3 regions of the Nocardia sp. KT25-26 genome follow, and region 1 is predicted to be linked to each of the others. Evidence: riboswitches for the same ligand, from Rfam matches in the RefSeq annotation. Region 1 holds a riboswitch; each other region holds the start of a gene.
The links. A riboswitch is a leader RNA that binds a small molecule or an ion and turns the genes downstream of it on or off. The one in region 1 is predicted to bind cobalamin.
Positions count from the first base shown of each region.

Region 2: another riboswitch for cobalamin. It lies ahead of metE (5-methyltetrahydropteroyltriglutamate--homocysteine S-methyltransferase); the one in region 1 lies ahead of AC1HFH_RS21235 (ABC transporter substrate-binding protein).
Region 3: another riboswitch for cobalamin. It lies ahead of cobN (cobaltochelatase subunit CobN); the one in region 1 lies ahead of AC1HFH_RS21235 (ABC transporter substrate-binding protein).

Region 1 is NZ_CM152813.1:4,689,636-4,695,856, forward strand. Features, by position in the region: gene AC1HFH_RS21215 ((2Fe-2S) ferredoxin domain-containing protein) at 1-147, opposite strand, end outside; gene AC1HFH_RS21220 (ABC transporter ATP-binding protein) at 261-1,049, opposite strand; gene AC1HFH_RS21225 (FecCD family ABC transporter permease) at 1,046-2,113, opposite strand; gene AC1HFH_RS21230 (FecCD family ABC transporter permease) at 2,110-3,108, opposite strand; gene AC1HFH_RS21235 (ABC transporter substrate-binding protein) at 3,108-4,136, opposite strand; cobalamin riboswitch at 4,170-4,376, opposite strand; gene AC1HFH_RS21240 (lipase maturation factor family protein) at 4,480-5,898, shown strand; gene AC1HFH_RS21245 (glyceraldehyde-3-phosphate dehydrogenase) at 6,220-6,221, shown strand, end outside.
Region 2 is NZ_CM152813.1:1,898,614-1,904,834, forward strand. Features, by position in the region: gene metE (5-methyltetrahydropteroyltriglutamate--homocysteine S-methyltransferase) at 1-2,144, opposite strand, end outside; cobalamin riboswitch at 2,324-2,462, opposite strand; gene AC1HFH_RS08690 (pyruvate carboxylase) at 2,735-6,133, shown strand; gene rsmD (16S rRNA (guanine(966)-N(2))-methyltransferase RsmD) at 6,130-6,221, shown strand, end outside.
Region 3 is NZ_CM152813.1:2,672,287-2,678,507, forward strand. Features, by position in the region: gene AC1HFH_RS12130 (precorrin-8X methylmutase) at 1-306, opposite strand, end outside; gene cobG (precorrin-3B synthase) at 370-1,614, opposite strand; gene AC1HFH_RS12140 (hypothetical protein) at 1,808-2,482, shown strand; cobalamin riboswitch at 2,581-2,703, shown strand; gene cobN (cobaltochelatase subunit CobN) at 2,734-6,221, shown strand, end outside.

The DNA.
Region 1 (6,221 bases):
CGGCACTGCCAGCGGGATCAGGGTGACCGGCAGCCCGGCTGCGACGGCAGCGTCGAGGACGTCGCGAACAGTCGGTTCGTCCTGGTCCAGCAGTGCGTAGCCGACACCGCAGGCCCCGGCCAGCGCTTCGACCGCGGGGATGTCCACACCCGAGGGGGTAGGTCGGGCAACCAGGATGTGCCGACGGCTCATAACGTTTCGCGCCTTTCGTGTGCCGCTGGGGTACGGATGTCCGGTCGGGCGACGGGACGGCCGCGGACTCATCCGGTGCGCACCTTCCGCGCTACGGGAACGACCAGCGGCGTACCGGTTTCCGGATCGTCGATCACGGTGCACGCCACTCCGAACACCTGGGCCACCAACTCCGGCCGGACGATCTCGGCGGGTGTCCCGTGCGCGACCACCCGGCCGTCCTCGACGGCGACGAGCCGGTCGGCGTAGCGGGCGGCCAGGTTCAGGTCGTGCAGAACGGCGATGATGGTGCGGGGCAGCAGGTTCCGCAACACCTCGAGGATGTCGAGCTGATGGGCCAGATCGAGGAAGGTGGTCGGCTCGTCGAGCAGCATCACCTCCGCGTCCTGGGCGATGGCCAGCGCGATCCACACCCGCTGTTTCTGGCCGCCGGAGAGCTCGTCGACGGTACGGTCGGCCAGGTCGAGGGTGCCGGTCACCGTCATGGCATGCCGAACGGCGGTCTCGTCGGCGTCGGACCACTGCCGGAACCACCGTTGGTGCGGGTGCCGGCCGCGGCCGATGAGCTCGGCGACGGTGATCCCGTCCGGCGCCTGGGGCTGCTGTGGCAGCATCCCGAGCCGCCGGGCCAGCGTCCGGGCGGGCAGGTCGGCGATATCGGCTCCGTCGAGCAGCACCGCACCCGATGCGGGGCGGACGAGGCGGGCCAGCCCGCGCAGCAGTGTCGATTTACCGCAGCCGTTGCGGCCGACGATGACGGTCAGCTCGCCCGGCGGGAAATCCACGGTGGCCTCGGTGATCACCGTGCGGTCGCCGTAGCCGAGGCTCAGGGCGGAAGTGGTGAGATGAGCGGTCATCCGGCGTGTCCGATCCTTGTTGCGCGGGCGAGGAGATAGACGAGAACCGGCGCACCGAGAATCGCGGTCACCACCCCGACCGGCAGTTCGGCCGGGAACAGGCGGCGCGCGGCCAGATCGGCCGACACCACCAGCAGCGCGCCCGCGGCGGCGGCCGGGGCGAGCCCGGCACCCCGTTCACCGAGCAGGCGCCGGACGATCTGCGGAGCGACCAGGGCGACGAATGCGATCGGTCCCGCGGCAGCGGTGGCGAACGCGGCCGCCGCGGCGGCGAGCACGATCAGCGTGCCCCGATGCGGACCGCGCCGGCCGGACAGCGTGGCCGCGAGATCGTCACCCAGTTCCAGCACCGGAAGGGTGCGGGCGACCACCAGCAGCGGTGGCGCCACCAGGGCTACCGCCGCCACCCCGAAACCGACGTGCAGCCAGCTGCGGTTGGCCAGACTTCCGGTCAGCCACATGGCGGCGGTATGCGCCTCGTACACGCTCGCCCGGGTCAGCAGGAACGAGATCGCCGCCGACAGCATCGCCGTGACACCGATCCCGACCAGGACCAGCCGATACCCGTCGAGCCCGTCCTCGGTGGCCACGGCGACGATCAGCAACATCGCCACCGCGGCCCCGCCGGCGGCCCCGGCGACCAGGACCAGACCGGCCCCGCCGAGTACCACGCTCACCGTCAGCGCGCCCAGCGAGGCGCCGGCGTTGATGCCGATGATCTCGGGACTGACCAGAGGATTCCTCGCGATCCGCTGCAGAACGGCACCGGAGAGGGCGAAAGCGGCCCCGACGCACAGCCCGGTCAGGATGCGTGGCAGCCGGTCGGCGACGACGACGTCGTATTCGATGAGTGTGCCACCACCTCCGAGTACCCGGAGCACATCGGCGACGGTGAGCCGATAGTGCCCGACGGTCAGCGACCACGCCGCCACCGCGAGCGCGGCCGCGGCGAGCAGAACGGTGATCAGCACCGCGCGCCGCCGGACCCGGAACGCGACGCCGCGGCGCGGCGAACGCACCAGGAGCGTCCCGGTGGGCAGCACGGTGTCACGCGTGGCAGTCACAGCGCCGCCACCTTCCGGTTGCGGACCAGGTAGAGGAAGAACGGCGCACCGGCGAGCGCGGTGACGATGCCGACCTGGACCTCCTGCGGCCGCGCCGCCACCCGCCCGACGATATCGGCGAGCAGCAGCAGACCCGGCCCGAGCACGACACACCAGGCCAGGATCCACCGGTAGTCGTGTCCGGCGAGCATCCGGGCGATATGCGGAATCACCAGCCCGATGAAGGCAACCGGACCGGCGACGGCTACCGCGGCCCCGGCCAGCAGCACCACACTCGCCGCACCGGCGGCCCGCACCGCGACGAGGCGGGCACCGAGCGTGCGGGCCATATCGTCGCCCATCGCCAGCGTGTTCAGCGTCCGTGAGACCGCTACCGCAAGCAACGCGCCGGCACCGACGAAAGGCACCATCGCCACCACGTCGCCGAGTTCGGCTCGGGTGAGCGATCCGACCACCCAGTACCGGAAGTCGTCGAAAGTGGACCGGTCCAGCAGCGTGATCGCCGTGGTGATCGACGAGCACAGCGCGGCGAATGCGGCGCCGGCCAGCGCCAACTTCACCGGTGTCGCACCACCGAATCCCAGCGACCCGAGCGTGTACACGAACAACGCGGCGACCGCCGCACCGAGGAAGGCGAACCAGACGAACCCGCTCGGTGCGGCGAGTCCGAGGGTGCCCATGGCGACGACGATGGCGAGGGACGCGCCGGAGTTGATGCCGAGCAGGCCGGGCCCGGCAAGCGGGTTGCGGGTCAGGCCCTGCATGACGGCACCGGCGAGGGCGAGCGCGATCCCGGCCAGCAGACCGGCCAGGGTGCGCGGCAGCCGGATGTAGCGGACGATGCGGTCGGTGTCGGTCCCCTGGAAATCGGTGAATGCCGACAGGGCCTGGTCGAGGGTGACCGGATAGGACCCGACCAGCAGCGAGCCCACGCACACCACGGCGAGCCCGGCACCGGCGACGATCAGCCCCGAGCCGCGGAAGCTGCGGTTCATCAGTCGAACAGATCCGGGTGGATCAGTTCGGCCACCAGTTCGGTGGCGTGCGCGATCCGGACACCGGCGGCCCGGTCGGCGAACAGGAACGGGTACACGTCGCCGTTGCGGACGGCGGTCAGGTTGGCGAACGCCGGGTCGGCGAGGAGCCGGTCGGCCTCGGGCTGCCCGTCGGCTCGGGTGTAGCTCGCATCGCAGCACAGGCTGGTCAGGATGACGTCCGGGTCGCGGGCGATGATCTCCTCCGCGCCGATCGGGACATTGCGACGCTGGGTGAGATCGGCGAAGAGATTCGTGCCGCCGGCGGCATCGATGATTCGGGTGACGAAGTCGGTGCCACCGGCGACGGTGTACGAACCGTCGTCCTTGACCGAGACGACAGCCACCCGCGGCCGTTCGGCGCCTTCGACGGTCGTGCGCACCGCTTCGATGCGGGTGCGCAGATCCTCGACCACCTCGTCGGCGCGCTCGGACACGCCCCACAGGGCGCCGAGGTCGGCCAGGTCGGCGTACACATTGTCGAAGCGGACGGTCGCCGGGTCGATGGCCTCGTCGGACAGGCCGTCCTCGCTCGGGCACAGCGGGCTCAGAATCCAGGTCTGCACACCCAGTTCGTGCAGGCTCGCCCGGGTCCCGACGCTCTGCTGCATGGACTCGGCGAAGACACCGTTGTATCCGGAAAGGACGAAATCGGGTTTCTTCGCGAGCATCTCGTCGCGGCTGGGCAGCTTCTCCACATAGTCCATCTCGGCCTGGGCATCCCGGTACTCGGGTAGTACCGCCGAATCCAGGAACGCCGTCCCGGCGAGCCGGTCGGTGACGCCGAGCGCATGCGCGATCTCGATCGACGGCTGATAGGCCGCGTAGATTCGCTGCGGCGGTTCGGGTACTGCGATCTCGATCCCGCAGTTCGTGCGGGTGGCCGACACGGCACTGCTCGCAGCCGGTTCGGTTCGGACGCCACAACCGGCCAGAACGGCCGAACAGGCGATGACGGCGCCGATACGCAGGCGCGCGGAAACAGACATGGTCACAGGTGACCGCCTTCCAGATCCTCGTGGAGCGGGTGCTACGCCGTGGCCGGTCTCCTGGCTGACGGGATGTCGTGCGGTGCAGCTACCTTCCCGAGGCCTGCCGGCCTCAGTGGTTCCGGACGTCGTCCGGGACGCTGCTCCGCTCCCGATCACAGTGGCGAGGGCCGCACCGGTTCCACACCGGTTTCCCGAACACCACGACCCGGGGAGAGTACCAAGGCATGACTGCAGCCGGGCCGCCACACTCGACGAAACGGTCGTATCGGACATCCCGGGCTGAGATACTCGAAGCGGAGAGCTGAGTAGCTGATTCCCGCGGTCGGGAGGTGCGACCGGGATGGAATGGTTCACGGCACCCGAATACTGGCTGAGTCGGCAGGTCTTCCAACACGGCCTGGCGGCAGTGTATCTGGTCGCCTTCCTGGCGGCGGCCAGGCAGTTCCGGGCACTGCTCGGAGCGCACGGCCTCACCCCGATTCCCCGGTTCCTGGCACGGACCGGATGGCGCCGGGCGCCGAGCATCTTCCGATGGCACTATTCGGACCGGTTCTTCGCGGTGATCTGCTGGTCCGGGGTGGTGCTGTCGGCCGCGCTGATCGCGGGACTCGGTGACCTGGTGCCGCTGTGGGCGGCGATGCTGCTGTGGACCGTGCTGTGGGCGCTGTACCTCTCGATCGTGAACGTGGGCCAGACCTGGTATTCGTTCGGCTGGGAATCGCTGCTGCTGGAGGCCGGATTCCTGGCGATCTTCCTGGGCAACGACGACACCGCCCCACCGATCCTGATCCTGCTGGCCCTGCGCTGGCTGCTGTTCCGGGTGGAATTCGGCGCCGGGCTGATCAAGCTCCGCGGCGACCGCTGCTGGCGTGACCTGACCTGCCTCTACTACCACCACGAGACCCAGCCGATGCCCGGGCCGCTGAGCTGGTTCTTCCACAACCTGCCGCGGCCGGTGCACCGCGCAGAGGTGGCGGCCAACCATTTCACCCAGCTGGTGGTCCCGTTCGGGTTGTTCGCACCGCAGCCGGTCGCGAGCGTGGCGGCGCTGATCATCATCGCCACCCAGCTGTGGCTGGTCCTGTCCGGCAACTTCGCCTGGCTGAACTGGCTCACCATCGTCCTTGCCACCAGCGTCGTCGACGTCTCGTGGGTGGTTGCCGCACCGGCCCTGCCCGCACCACCGGTGTGGTTCACCGTGCCGGTGATCGCGGTGACCGCGCTGATTGTGGTGCTGAGCTACCGGCCCGCGCGGAACCTGCTGTCCCGGCGACAGCGGATGAACACCTCCTACGACTCGCTGCACCTGGTCAACAGCTACGGAGCGTTCGGCAGCGTCGAACGGGAACGGTGGGAGGTGGTCCTGGAAGGCACCGACGACCCCGTCCTCACCCGGAACACCCGATGGCAGGAATACGAGCTGAAGGGCAAACCGGGCGACCCCCGACGGCTACCCCGCCAGTGGGCGCCCTACCACCTGCGCCTGGACTGGCTGATGTGGTTCGCCGCCATCTCGCCGGCCTACGCCCGCGGATGGCTGGAACCCCTCGTCGTCCGGCTGCTCGAGAACGACCCCGCTACCCTGCGCCTGCTCCGGCGCAACCCCTTCCCCGGAGCACCGCCGACCTTCGTCCGGGCCCGCCTGTACCGCTATCGCTTCACCACGCCCCGCGAACTGCGCCGCAGCCACGCATGGTGGCACCGCACCCCGGTCGGTGACTACATCCCGCCGACCACGCTCCGCCACCTGGACAGTTGACCGCCGACGTAGGACAGGGCAGCAGGGTGGTGGCGGCCGGTGTGCCCGCCGCCTGCGCCGAGCCGACCTTGCATCCAGATGCGCCATCTTGCATCGCCGGTGATGCACGGTCGCACACCTGGATGCAAGGTCGCGACCGCGACGCCGCACCGCCGGCGGCACGAGGCGGGGATCTCACAAGGGGGTAGCCGGGTTCGGTGATATCGCGGGCGTCGTTAGCATCGGTATCGATACGGCCACCACTTCGAGGAATCCCGAGGATCCGCCTTGACCACCGAGCAACTCGACCGCTGGAACACCCAGGAAGCCGCCGCTGAGGCGAT
Region 2 (6,221 bases), 2.8 Mb from region 1:
AATGCCGCCCGCAGCGAGGTGGTGATCTCCTCGACCGACGGCACCCGGGGGGAGTGGATGTCGTACACGCCGGGGCCGATACCGAGGTCGAAACCGGCCGCGGTCAGATCGTCCAGCACCTCCATACGCGAACGGGCCGCCTCGATCGAGGTGACATCGGCATCCAGCTCGGCGATCGCGTCGATGACCGCACCGAACTCCGAGTAGCACAGGTGGGTGTGCACCTGGGTGGTGTCGGCGACGCCGGAGGTGGCCAGCCGGAACGCGGCCACCGACCAGTCCAGGTACCCGGCCTGCTCGGCGGCCCGCAGCGGCAGCAGTTCACGCAGCGCCGGTTCGTCCACCTGGATGATCCGGACACCGTCGGCCTCCAGGTCGACGGTTTCGTCGCGGATGGCGAGCGCGACCTGCCGCGCCGATTCGGCCGGTGGCTGGTCGTCCCGGACGAACGACCACGCCAGCATGGTCACCGGGCCGGTCAGCATGCCCTTGACCGGTTTGCCGGTCCGCGAGCGGGCATAGCCGATCCAGTCCACCGTCATCGGGGCGGGCCGGGAGACGTCACCGAACAGGATCGGCGGCCGGACGCAGCGGGTGCCGTAGGACTGCACCCAGCCGGCCGTGGTCGTGGCGAATCCGTCCAGCAGGTCCGCGAAGTACTGCACCATGTCGTTGCGCTCGGGCTCACCGTGCACCAGCACATCCAGGCCGAGCTCCTCCTGCAGTGCGATCACCGCATCGATCTCCGCCCGCATCCGCCGCTGGTACTCGTCCCGGTCGATCGCGCCGGAGCGCAGTGCGGCCCGGGCCCGCCGGATCGCGGCGGTCTGCGGATAGGAGCCGATGGTGGTGGTCGGCAAGGGCGGCAGGTCCAACTCCGCACGCTGCAGGGCGCGGCGCTCGTCGGCGGGGGCCCGGGTCACCTCGGCCGGGCCCAGTGCGGCCAGCCGATTCCGCACGGCGGTGTTGTACAGCCGGGTGTCGGTCCGGCGCGCCGCCAGTGCGGTGCGGGCCGCGGCGAGTTCCTCGGCCACCGCCTCGGTGCCGTCGCGCAGTGCCGTGGCCAGCAGCCGGACCTCGGCGATCTTCTCGGCGCCGAAGGCCAGCCGGCTGCGCAGTTGTTCGTCGAGAGCCTGCTCGGGGGCCAGCGAATACGGGACGTGCAGCAGCGAGCAGGAACAGGCAACGGCCACCGCACCGGCGCTGCCCAGCAGCGTGCCCAGGGTGCTCAGGGCGCGGTCCGGGTCGGTGCGCCAGACATTGCGTCCGTCCACCACGCCCGCGACCAGCAGCTTGTCCGCCAGTGCCGGGACCACGGCGACGTCCTCGACCCGGGTGCCCGCGGTGAAGTCCAGCGCGATGCCGTCGATATCGGTCTCGGCGAGCGCGGGCAGCGCGGCGTCGAGATGTCCGAAGTAGGTCGCCACCAGGATCGCCGGTCGTTGCCCGGCCGCCGACAGGCGACGGTAGGCCTCGACGACCCGGGCGAGCTCCGTCGCAGTCAGATCGGTCGCCAGGATCGGCTCGTCGATCTGTACCCAGCCGGCACCGGCCGCGGCGAGCCGGCCCAGCAGGTCCTCGTACAGCGGCAGCAGCTCGGCCAGCCGGTCCAGCGGCTCGCCGGTGGCGTGCTTGGCCAGCTTCAGGAACGTCACCGGCCCGATCACCACCGGCCGGGCGGGCACCCCGAGTTCGGCCGCCTCGGCGAACTCGGCCAGCAGCTTGTCCGGCTGCAGGGTGAAGGTGGTGTCGGCCGTCAGCTCCGGCACCAGGTAGTGGTAGTTGGTGTCGAACCATTTGGTCATTTCCAGGGGTGGCACGGTGTCGTTGCCGCGGGCGGCGGCGAAGTACCGGTCCAGCGGGTCGGCGATGTCGGTGACTCGCCGGGGCAGTGCGCCGAGCATTACGGCGGTGTCGAGGACCTGGTCGTAGTAGGAGAAGGTGCCCACCGGCACCGAGTCCAGGCCGGCGGCGGTGGCCGCGCCGAGCTGGCTGCGGCGCAGGTCGCGGGCCACGGTGTGCAGGTACTCGGCATCGACGCGGCCGGCCCAGTAGGCCTCGGTGGCGCGCTTGAGCTCCCGGTTCGGCCCCACCCGGGGCAGGCCGAGCACGGTCGCGGTGAACGGGGTTCGGGAAACGGTCACGGAATCTCTCCCAATGCAGTGCGGATGGCCACGGCCATTACCGGGCGAGGGCACACGGGAGCGCCGCGGCAGGGATCCGTGCTGCCGGCAGCAGGAGCCCGATACGACGGTTCCGATGGTCCGCGCGCCCGATCCACGAGGCGGTGGCCGCCGGATACGGCGTATCCGGCACAGCGGGCAGGTCTTCGGACTCGCGGGCACCGGCCGGATCGGCCGACCTACTGGCCGTCGCTTCCCGGGCGCCGGGCCCAGTGCTCATGACGGCGGTCGTTCCTGCATACCGCTGCGGGACAGTCCCGGATTCCCACCGGGTTCCCTCTCACCCGGGCCCCGAGGGGCGCGGGCTTCGACCCGGTGCGGGAGGACGGGGCTCCATCTCTTCCACCGCACCGGCGAACCAGCTGCGTACTCCAGCATAGGTCCTCCCGGGGGAGTAATGTCGCGCCTGCCCGCACCACGGGCGTCGGCCGGCCGTGAGATGTGACCGCTGAGTGAACACAACTTCGCAGGTCGGCGGCGGATCCTGTGAAGATTGCTGCGAACCACCCTTCGCTGTCGGATCCTCGGACAGGGCCATGTACGTTGAATCAATGTTCTCGAAAGTCTTGGTCGCCAACCGCGGCGAGATCGCCATCCGGGCCTTCCGGGCTGCCTACGAACTGGGCATCGGAACGGTCGCGGTGTTTCCGCACGAGGACCGCAACTCCGTCCACCGGCTGAAGGCCGCCGAGGCCTACCAGATCGGTGAGGAGGGGCACCCGGTCCGGGCGTATCTGTCGATCGACGCCGTCATCGACGCCGCGAAGTCGGCGGGTGCCGATGCCATCTACCCGGGCTACGGCTTCCTGTCGGAGAACCCGGACCTGGCGGCGGCGTGTGCCCGGGAAGGCATCACCTTCATCGGCCCGTCCGCCGAAGTGCTGGAGATGGCCGGTAACAAGGCCACCGCCATCGCCGCGGCGAAGGCGGCCGGGCTGCCGGTGCTGAAGTCCAGCGAACCGAGCGCCGATATCGATGCGCTGCTGGCCGCCGCCCAGGAATTCGAGTACCCGGTCTTCGTCAAGGCGGTGGCCGGTGGCGGCGGCCGCGGGATGCGGCGGGTCGCCGAGCCGGATCAACTGCGTGAGGCGATCGAGGCCGCCTCCCGGGAGGCCGAGTCGGCGTTCGGCGATCCGACGGTGTTCCTCGAGCAGGCCGTGGTCAACCCGCGGCATATCGAGGTGCAGATCCTGGCCGACCAGCAGGGCAATGTGATGCATCTGTTCGAGCGGGACTGCTCGCTGCAGCGGCGGCATCAGAAGGTGATCGAGCTGGCTCCGGCACCGAATCTGGACCCGGAGCTGCGGGAACGGATCTGTGCCGACGCCGTCGCCTTCGCCCGGCAGATCGGTTACAGCAATGCCGGCACCGTCGAGTTCCTCCTCGATGAACGCGGCAACCACGTCTTCATCGAGATGAACCCGCGCATCCAGGTCGAGCACACGGTGACCGAGGAGATCACCGATGTCGACCTGGTGCAGTCGCAGCTGCGGATCGCCGCGGGGGAGACCCTGTCCGACCTGGGGCTGAGCCAGGACGCGGTGTCCATCCACGGTGCTGCGCTGCAATGCCGGATCACCACCGAGGACCCGGCCAACGGGTTCCGCCCGGACACCGGCCGGATCACCGCCTACCGCACCCCGGGTGGTGCCGGGATCCGCCTGGACGGCGGCGCCAACCTGGGCGCGGAGATCGGTGCCTACTTCGATTCGATGCTGGTGAAGCTGACCTGCCGGGGCCGCGACTTCACCGCGGCGGCCGGGCGGGCGCGCCGCGCGCTGGCCGAGTTCCGGATCCGCGGCGTCACCACCAACATCCCGTTCCTGCTCGCCGTGCTCGACGACCCGGATTTCCGGGCCGGCCGGGTGACCACCTCGTTCATCGACGAACGGCCGCAGCTGCTGACACCGCGTGAGCCCGCCGACCGCGGTACCAAGATCCTGAACTATCTCGCCGATATCACCGTCAACAAGCCGCACGGGCCGCGGCCGACGGCGGTGTACCCGCACGACAAGCTGCCCGCCATCGACCTGACGGTGCCGCCGCCGGACGGGTCGCGGCAGCGGCTGCTGACCCTCGGTCCGGAGGGCTTTTCGCGGGCGCTGCGCGAACAGGACGCGGTCGGGGTCACCGACACCACCTTCCGGGACGCCCACCAGTCGCTGCTGGCCACCCGGGTGCGGACCAACGGACTGCTGGACGTCGCCGGGCACGTTGCGCGGCTGACCCCCGAACTGCTGTCGATCGAGGCCTGGGGTGGCGCGACCTACGATGTGGCGCTGCGGTTCCTGTACGAGGATCCGTGGGAGCGCCTCGCGGCATTGCGCGAAGCGGTCCCGAACATCTGCCTGCAGATGCTGCTGCGGGGCCGCAACACCGTCGGCTACACCCCGTACCCGGAGCGGGTCACCCGCGCCTTCGTGTCCGAGGCGGCCGACACCGGAATCGACATCTTCCGGATCTTCGATGCGCTCAACAATGTCGACCAGATGCGGCCGGCCATCGACGCCGTCCGAGAGACCGGGACCGCGGTCGCCGAGGTCGCACTGAGTTACACCGGCGATCTGTGCAACCCGGACGAGGAGCTCTACACCCTCGACTACTACCTGAAGCTGGCCGAGCAGATCGTCGACGCCGGTGCGCACGTGCTCGCCATCAAGGACATGGCCGGGCTGCTGCGCGCCCCGGCGGCGGTGAAGCTGGTCACGGCGTTGCGCAGCAACTTCGACCTGCCGGTGCATGTGCACACCCACGACACTCCGGGCGGGCAGCTCGCGACGTACCTGGCGGCCTGGCAGGCGGGCGCCGATGCGGTCGACGGCGCCAGCGCCGCGATGGCCGGCACCACCAGCCAGCCCGCGCTGTCGGCGATCGTGGCCGCGGCCGCGCACACCGAGCGCGACACCGGGCTGAATCTGCAGAACGTCTGCGATCTGGAGCCGTACTGGGAGGCGCTGCGCAAGGTGTACGCGCCGTTCGAATCCGGCCTGCCCGCGCCGACCGGCCGGGTGTACACCCACGAGATCCCCGGCGGGCAGCTGTCGAACCTGCGGCAGCAGGCCATCGCGCTCGGCCTCGGTGACCGGTTCGAAGAGGTCGAGGCCAAGTATGCGGCCGCGGATCGGCTGCTGGGTCGGCTGATCAAGGTGACCCCGTCCTCGAAGGTCGTCGGTGACCTGGCGTTGTCGCTGGTCGGCAGCGGTGTCTCGGTGGACGAGTTCGCCGCCGATCCCGGCCGTTACGACATCCCCGACTCGGTGATCGGATTCCTGCGCGGTGAACTCGGCACCCCTGCCGGTGGCTGGCCGGAACCGTTCCGCAGCCGGGCCCTGGCCGGTCGTGCCGAACCGCGGCCGGAGACGCCGCTGACGCCCACCGACGAGGCCGGACTGGCCGGGACCTCCGCGGAACGCCGCGGCACCCTGAACCGGCTGCTGTTCCCCGGCCCGACGGCGGAATTCCTCGCGCATCGGGACAAGTACGGCGACACCACCGGGCTGTCGGCGAACCAGTTCTTCTACGGCCTGCGATACGGCGAGGAACACCGGGTGCAGCTGGAGAAGGGCGTCACGCTGTTGATCGGCCTGGAAGCCATCTCCGAACCCGACGACCGGGGGATGCGCACCGTCATGTGCATCCTCAACGGGCAGCTGCGTCCGATCGCGGTGCGGGACCGGTCCGTCGCCTCCGAGGTCCCGGTGGCCGAGAAGGCCGACAAGACCAACCCCGGCCATATCGCTGCCCCGTTCGCCGGTGTGGTCACCCTCGGCGTGTCCGAAGGCGACACGGTCTCGGCCGGTGACACCGTCGGCACCATCGAGGCCATGAAGATGGAAGCGGCCATCACCGCACCCCGGGCCGGAGTCGTCCGCCGCATCGCTATCGGCCAGGTGCAGCAGGTCGAGGGCGGCGATCTGCTGATCGAATTGACCGTGCGCGAATCCGAATGACGCGCATCGTCGCCGGACGGGCCGGGGGGCGGCGCCTGCGGGTGCCGCCCGCCGGCACCCGGCCCACTTCCGACCGGGTGCGGGAAGC
Region 3 (6,221 bases), 2.0 Mb from region 1:
GGTCAACAGGCAGCGGACGTCGTTGTCGGCGGGCAGCCGCTTGCGGGTGACACCGGCCGCCACCATGTTCGCATCGCACAGGATGGGGCGGCCCGCCTGCAGGGCCGCGCGCGCGGCCCGCACCACGCCGGGCGAATAGGCGATATCGCCGGCCAGATCGACCTGTCCGGAGCCGTGGATCATCCGCACCGCGACCCGCTCCAGATCGGGTGGGAACCCGGCCAGGTCCGCTTCCGCGCGGATCGTGGCGAAGGAGTTCCGATAGATCTCGGCCCCATCGGTGAGATAGCTGGTGCGTGCGGACATGCGGACAACCCTAGAACCCGGTCGTCGGCACCTCCGCCGCCGGGTTGGCCCGGACCGGACGGCTCATCCCCGGTCGTGCTCTTCGATGCGGTATCCGTGTTCGGTGGCGATCACATCGATCACCGCGCCGCGAGGACGCCCGCAACGCCGATCGCAGCCGGACCAGTGCTGCCGGCCGGCGCGGGTGATCTCCTCGGCGGCATGGGTGTCCGCGTCGGCGACGAGCTCGGGATCCGACCCGGTCGCACCGTCCGGATCGATGTCCGGGCCGGTGCCCGGCAGCACGCGGCCGGATTCGACGGCGGCGGTGAGGTCGGCCCGGACGTCGGTGTGGGATTTCGCGCATCCGGGCAGCCCGGCACAGGCGCTGACCTGCAGCCACGGTGAGGCCGCGTCGAAGATCAGGCCGAGCGGGGCGAGGACCCGTACGACGGTTTCGGCCGGACCCTCGTCGAGGTCGGTGATCACCAGGCTGCGCCACGGGGTGAGGTGGATCGGCCGCTCGATGGCGGCCAGGAACTCGGCCGTGGTAGCGGGAAGGGTGCCGAGGCGGACACCGGCGCCGAGGCTCACCCGGCCGTCGTCCTGGGTGAGCCAGCCGATCGGCAGTTCGTGCCGGGTGCCCGGCGTCAGGGGTGCGGCCGTGGGGGACAGGTCGAGGATCTCGGTGACCCGTTCCGCCCCGCCGTCGATCTCGTGCAGCCGCCACTGTCCGGTGGCGTCCTCGCCCCGGACATCGAGGAATCCGTGCGCGGCGGCGAGCATCACGTCGACCGCCCGATCGGCGGCCACCCGGATTCCGGTGTCCGTCCCGGCGAGCAGCAGAGCGAATTCGTCCGGCCCGACCGCCTGGATACCGATATCGCCGCGCAGCGTGCTCACATCGCCGCGGCCGTCGTCCAGGGTGAACAGTACCCGGCCCGGTAGCTCGGCGAGCCGGGGTTCCCGTTGCAGCCGCAGGTCCAGTTCGGCCGCCGGCACGTGCACGTCCGTCCAGCCGCCCACCCGGCCGGACAGCGGCGACGCGACGATATTGCGGACCCGCTCGTGGGTACGGCTCGGCAGCAGCCCGGCTGCGGCGAGCCGGCGTTCCAGTTCCGCGGCGTCCCGCACCTGCCGCAGCTGGACATTGCCCCGGGAGGTCAGCTCGAGGTTCCCGTCCGCGAGATCGCGAGTGGCCTCGGCCAGCGCCTGCATCGCCTCGGCACCGAGGCGCCCACCGGGGACCCGGACGCGGGCGAGGGGGCCGTCGGCCGCCTGATGCAACCGCAGGATGCCGGGGCAGGAGTCGGGGGCGCTTCTGGTCATGATCTGTCCAGCCTACGACCGGTGCCCGCCGGCCGAGAGAGCGGCGGCACCACCGGCCTGCGCGGTCCGGCAGTTGCAGCGCCGGGCCCTCGCGACGTGTGTTCTGCCGGGCCGTCGTGCCACCGCGCGTCGTCGCGACTCGGCCGGAGGTCCCCGTTAGGCTGGGTGCCGCCCGCTCGGCCGGAGGTTGCGCATGCTGCGAAAAATGTTCGACAAGGGTTTCGTGACGGTCCTGGACAAGGCTGCCGAGGCGCAGCTGCCGTTGGCCGGTCGGTATGTGACCTGGCTGGCGGACCGCCACCCGGAGGACTCCGCGCAGCAGATCGTGGCGCGGCTGCAACGCCGGTACCGGCTCGTGGTCACCGCGAGCGGGGTGACGGTCGGTCTCACCGCGGCAGTGCCCGGGGTCGGCACCCTGCTCGGGATCGCCGCCTCGACCGCCGACACCGCCCTGTTCCTGGAGGCCTCGGCCCTGTTCGGTGGCGGCGCCGCGACCGCCTACCGGGTGGCCGACGACGACCCGATCCGGCAGCAGCTGGTCTCCCGGGTGATTCTCGGCTCGGCCGGTACCGCCACCCTGGAACAGACCGCCGGGCACACGTCGAAGGGCTGGCTCGCCGTGGTCGTCGACCACGTCCCGGTCCTGTCCCGGATGCCGGACTCACCCGCCAAACGCTTCGTGGTGAACTACCTGGTCCGGCGCACTCTGCTGCTCTTCGGCTCGGTGATTCCGGCCGGTATCGGCGCCGTCATCGGCGGCACCGGCAACTATGCCCTCGCCGATTCGGTGATCGACAACGTCCACCGCGCCCTGGCGACCGGTTCCCCCGAACGAACAGCGATCGGGACCGAGCCGGTCCGCCCCTGATCCGGGGTGTTCTCGGCCGCCGGTGCCGGGAGCGGGCCGGTCCCCGGCCGCTCGCCGGGCCCTGTGCCCGGCCGACCCGGCTCGGGTGATGCCCAGTACGATCGGCCGTGCTCGGTGGACCTCCGCCGAGCAGGCTCGCGGGCGACGAGGAAACCGGTGCGATTCCGGTGCGGTCGCGCCACTGTCCACAGCCAGACCCTCTCCGGCGAGCACCGATCCCCGATGGGCGCGTCACCCGAGGAAGGTTCCCTGTGATCCTGCTGCTGTCCACTTCCGATACCGATCTGCTCAGCGCCCGTGCCAGCGGCGCCGATTACCGGTGGGCCAATCCCGCCCGGCTGCTCGTCGGGAGCCCGGTGGTGCCCGGCGAAGGTGCGAAGGACGCGCCGGACGAGCTGTCGGCCCTGCTCGACGGTGTGGACCTGGTGATCGTGCGGATCCTCGGGGGCAAACGGGCCTGGGAGGACGGTCTGGCCGCGGTCCGCGACAGCGGGGTGCCGATGGTGGCGCTCGGCGGCGAGATCGCCCCGGACGCCGAACTGATGGAATGCTCGACCGTCCCGGTCGGCGTCGCGGCCGACGCACACAACTACCTCGCGGCCGGCGGCCCGGAGAACCTCCGGCAGCTGTATCACTTCCTGTCCGACACCGTGCTGCTCACCGGCCTCGGGTTCGAACCGCCCGTGCAGCTGCCCAGCTGGGGTGTGCTCGACCGGGAGCCCCGTGAGACCGCCGCGGCCGCACCCACCGTCGCGGTGGTGTACTACCGGGCCCAGCAGCTGGCCGGGAACACCGCCTACGTCGAGGCGCTGTGCCGTGCCGTCGAGGACGCGGGGGCCCGGGCCCTGCCGGTGTACTGCGCCTCGCTGCGCACCGCCGAACCCGAACTCCTGGACACCCTCCGGCAGGCCGACGCCCTGATCGTCACCGTCCTCGCCGCCGGCGGCAGCAAACCCGCCACCGCCGCAGCCGGCGGTGACGACGAGGCCTGGGACGTCGCCGCGCTCGCCGCCCTGGATGTGCCGATCCTGCAGGGCCTGTGCCTGACCACCGGCCGGGCGCAATGGGAGGCCAACGACGACGGGCTGTCCCCGATGGATGTCGCCACCCAGGTGGCGGTCCCCGAATTCGACGGCCGCATCATCACGGTGCCGTTCTCGTTCAAGGAGTTCGACGAGGACGGTCTGGCCACCTACGTCCCGGATGCGGAACGCGCCGGCCGGGTCGCGGGCATCGCCACCCGGTACGCCCGCCTGCGGCACCTGCCGGCGGCCGACAAGCGGCTGGCCGTCATGCTGTCGGCCTACCCGACCAAACACGCTCGGATCGGCAACGCCGTCGGCCTGGACACTCCGGCCAGCGCCATCGCGCTGCTGTCCGCCCTGCGCGAGGCGGGCTACGACCTCGGCGCCGCGGGGGAGATCCCGGGCCTGGACACCGGCGACGGTGACGCGCTGATCCACGCCCTGATCGCCGCGGGCGGCCAGGACCCCGACTGGCTGTCGGCAGAACAGCTGGAGGGCAACCCGATCCGGATCGGTGCGGCCACCTACACGGCATGGTTCGACACCCTGCCCGAGGATCTGCGCACCGCCGTCGTCGAGGCCTGGGGTCCGCCGCCGGGAGAACTGTACGTGGACCGGTCCGCCGACCCGGCCGGTGAGATCGTCATCGCGGCACTGCGATTCGGCAATATCGTGCTGATGGTGCAGCCGCCGCGCGGTTTCGGTGAGAACCCGGTCGCGATCTACCACGATCCGGATCTGCCGCCCAGCCACCACTACCTGGCCGCCTACCGATGGCTGTCGGCCCCGGACGGCTTCGCCGCCGACGCCATGGTGCATCTGGGTAAGCACGGAAACCTGGAATGGCTGCCCGGCAAAACGCTCGGCATGTCCGCCTCCTGCGGCACCGACGCCGCCCTGGGTGACCTGCCGCTGATCTACCCGTTCCTGGTCAACGACCCGGGTGAGGGCACCCAGGCGAAGCGCCGCGCGCACGCCACCCTGGTCGATCACCTGATCCCGCCGATGGCGCGCGCCGAAACCTACGGCGATATCGCCCGCCTCGAACAGCTGCTCGACGAGCACGCCAACATCTCCGCCCTGGATCCGGCGAAACTGCCCGCCATCCGGCAGCAGATCTGGACCCTCATGCGGGCCGCGAAAATGGACCACGACCTCGGCCTGACCGAACGGCCGGACGAAGAGGTCTTCGACGATATGCTGCTGCACGTCGACGGCTGGCTGTGCGAGATCAAGGATGTGCAGATCCGCGACGGACTGCACGTGCTCGGCCAGGCCCCCGCCGGCGACGTCGAACTCGATCTGGTGCTGGCGATGCTGCGGGCCCGCCAGCTGTGGGGCGGCGAACAGCACGTTCCCGGCCTGCGGGAAGCGCTGGGGCTCAGCGAATCCGGCGACGAATCCCGGGAACGCGTCGACGTCGTGGAGAGCCGGGCCCGGGAACTGCTCGGTGCACTGCAGGCGCAGGACTGGTCGGCGGCAGCCGTCGACCGGCTCGTCGACGACTACGCGACCGCCGTGCTCGACGGTGCGGCCGAGGTCACCGGTGACGAGCGCGCGGCCAGCCTGGCTGCGGTGCGGGCGGTGCTGCGGTTCGCGGCGACCGAGGTGGTGCCGCGACTGCGGGAGACCCGCGTCGAGATCGACCGGGTGCTGCACGCGCTGAACGGCGGTTTCGTGCCGGCCGGGCCGAGCGGGTCCCCGCTGCGCGGCCTGATCAACGTGCTGCCCACCGGACGGAACTTCTACGCCGTCGACCCGAAGGCGGTGCCGTCCCGGCTGGCCTGGGAAACCGGCAGCGCCATGGCCGATTCGTTGCTGGACCGGTATCGCGCCGACCACGGTGACTACCCGACGTCGGTGGGCCTGTCGATCTGGGGCACCTCGGCAATGCGCACCTCCGGCGACGATATCGCCGAGGTCCTCGCGCTGCTCGGCGTCCGGCCGGTCTGGGACGAGGCCAGCCGCCGCGTCACCCGCCTGGAAGTGATCGACACCGCCGAACTCGGCCGGCCCCGCATCGACGTCACGGTCCGGATCAGCGGCTTCTTCCGCGACGCCTTCCCGCACGTCCTGGCGCTGCTCGACGACGCCGTCCGGATGGTCGCCGAACTGGACGAGCCCGCCGAGGTGAACTATGTGCGCGCCCACGCGCAGGCCGACCTCGCCGAGCACGGCGACGCCCGCCGCGCCACCACCCGCATCTTCGGTTCCAAACCCGGCACCTACGGTGCCGGACTGCTGCAGCTGATCGACTCCAAGAACTGGCGCACCGACGCCGACCTCGCCGAGGTGTACACCGCCTGGGGCGGTTACGCCTACGGCCGCGATCTCGACGGCGCCCCCGCCGCCGACGACATGCGCACCGCCTACCGGCGGATCGCGGTGGCCGCAAAGAACACCGACACCCGCGAACACGATATCGCCGACTCCGACGACTACTTCCAGTACCACGGCGGCATGGTCGCCACGGTGCGCGCCCTGACCGGCCGCAACCCGGACGCCTACATCGGCGACTCCACCCGACCCGACGCCGTGCGCACCCGCACCCTCTCCGAGGAGACCACTCGCGTCTTCCGGGCCCGCGTGGTGAACCCGCGCTGGCTGGAGGCGATGCGCCGGCACGGCTACAAGGGCGCCTTCGAGATGGCGGCCACGGTGGACTACCTGTTCGGCTACGACGCCACCACCAACGTGGTCGCCGACTGGATGTA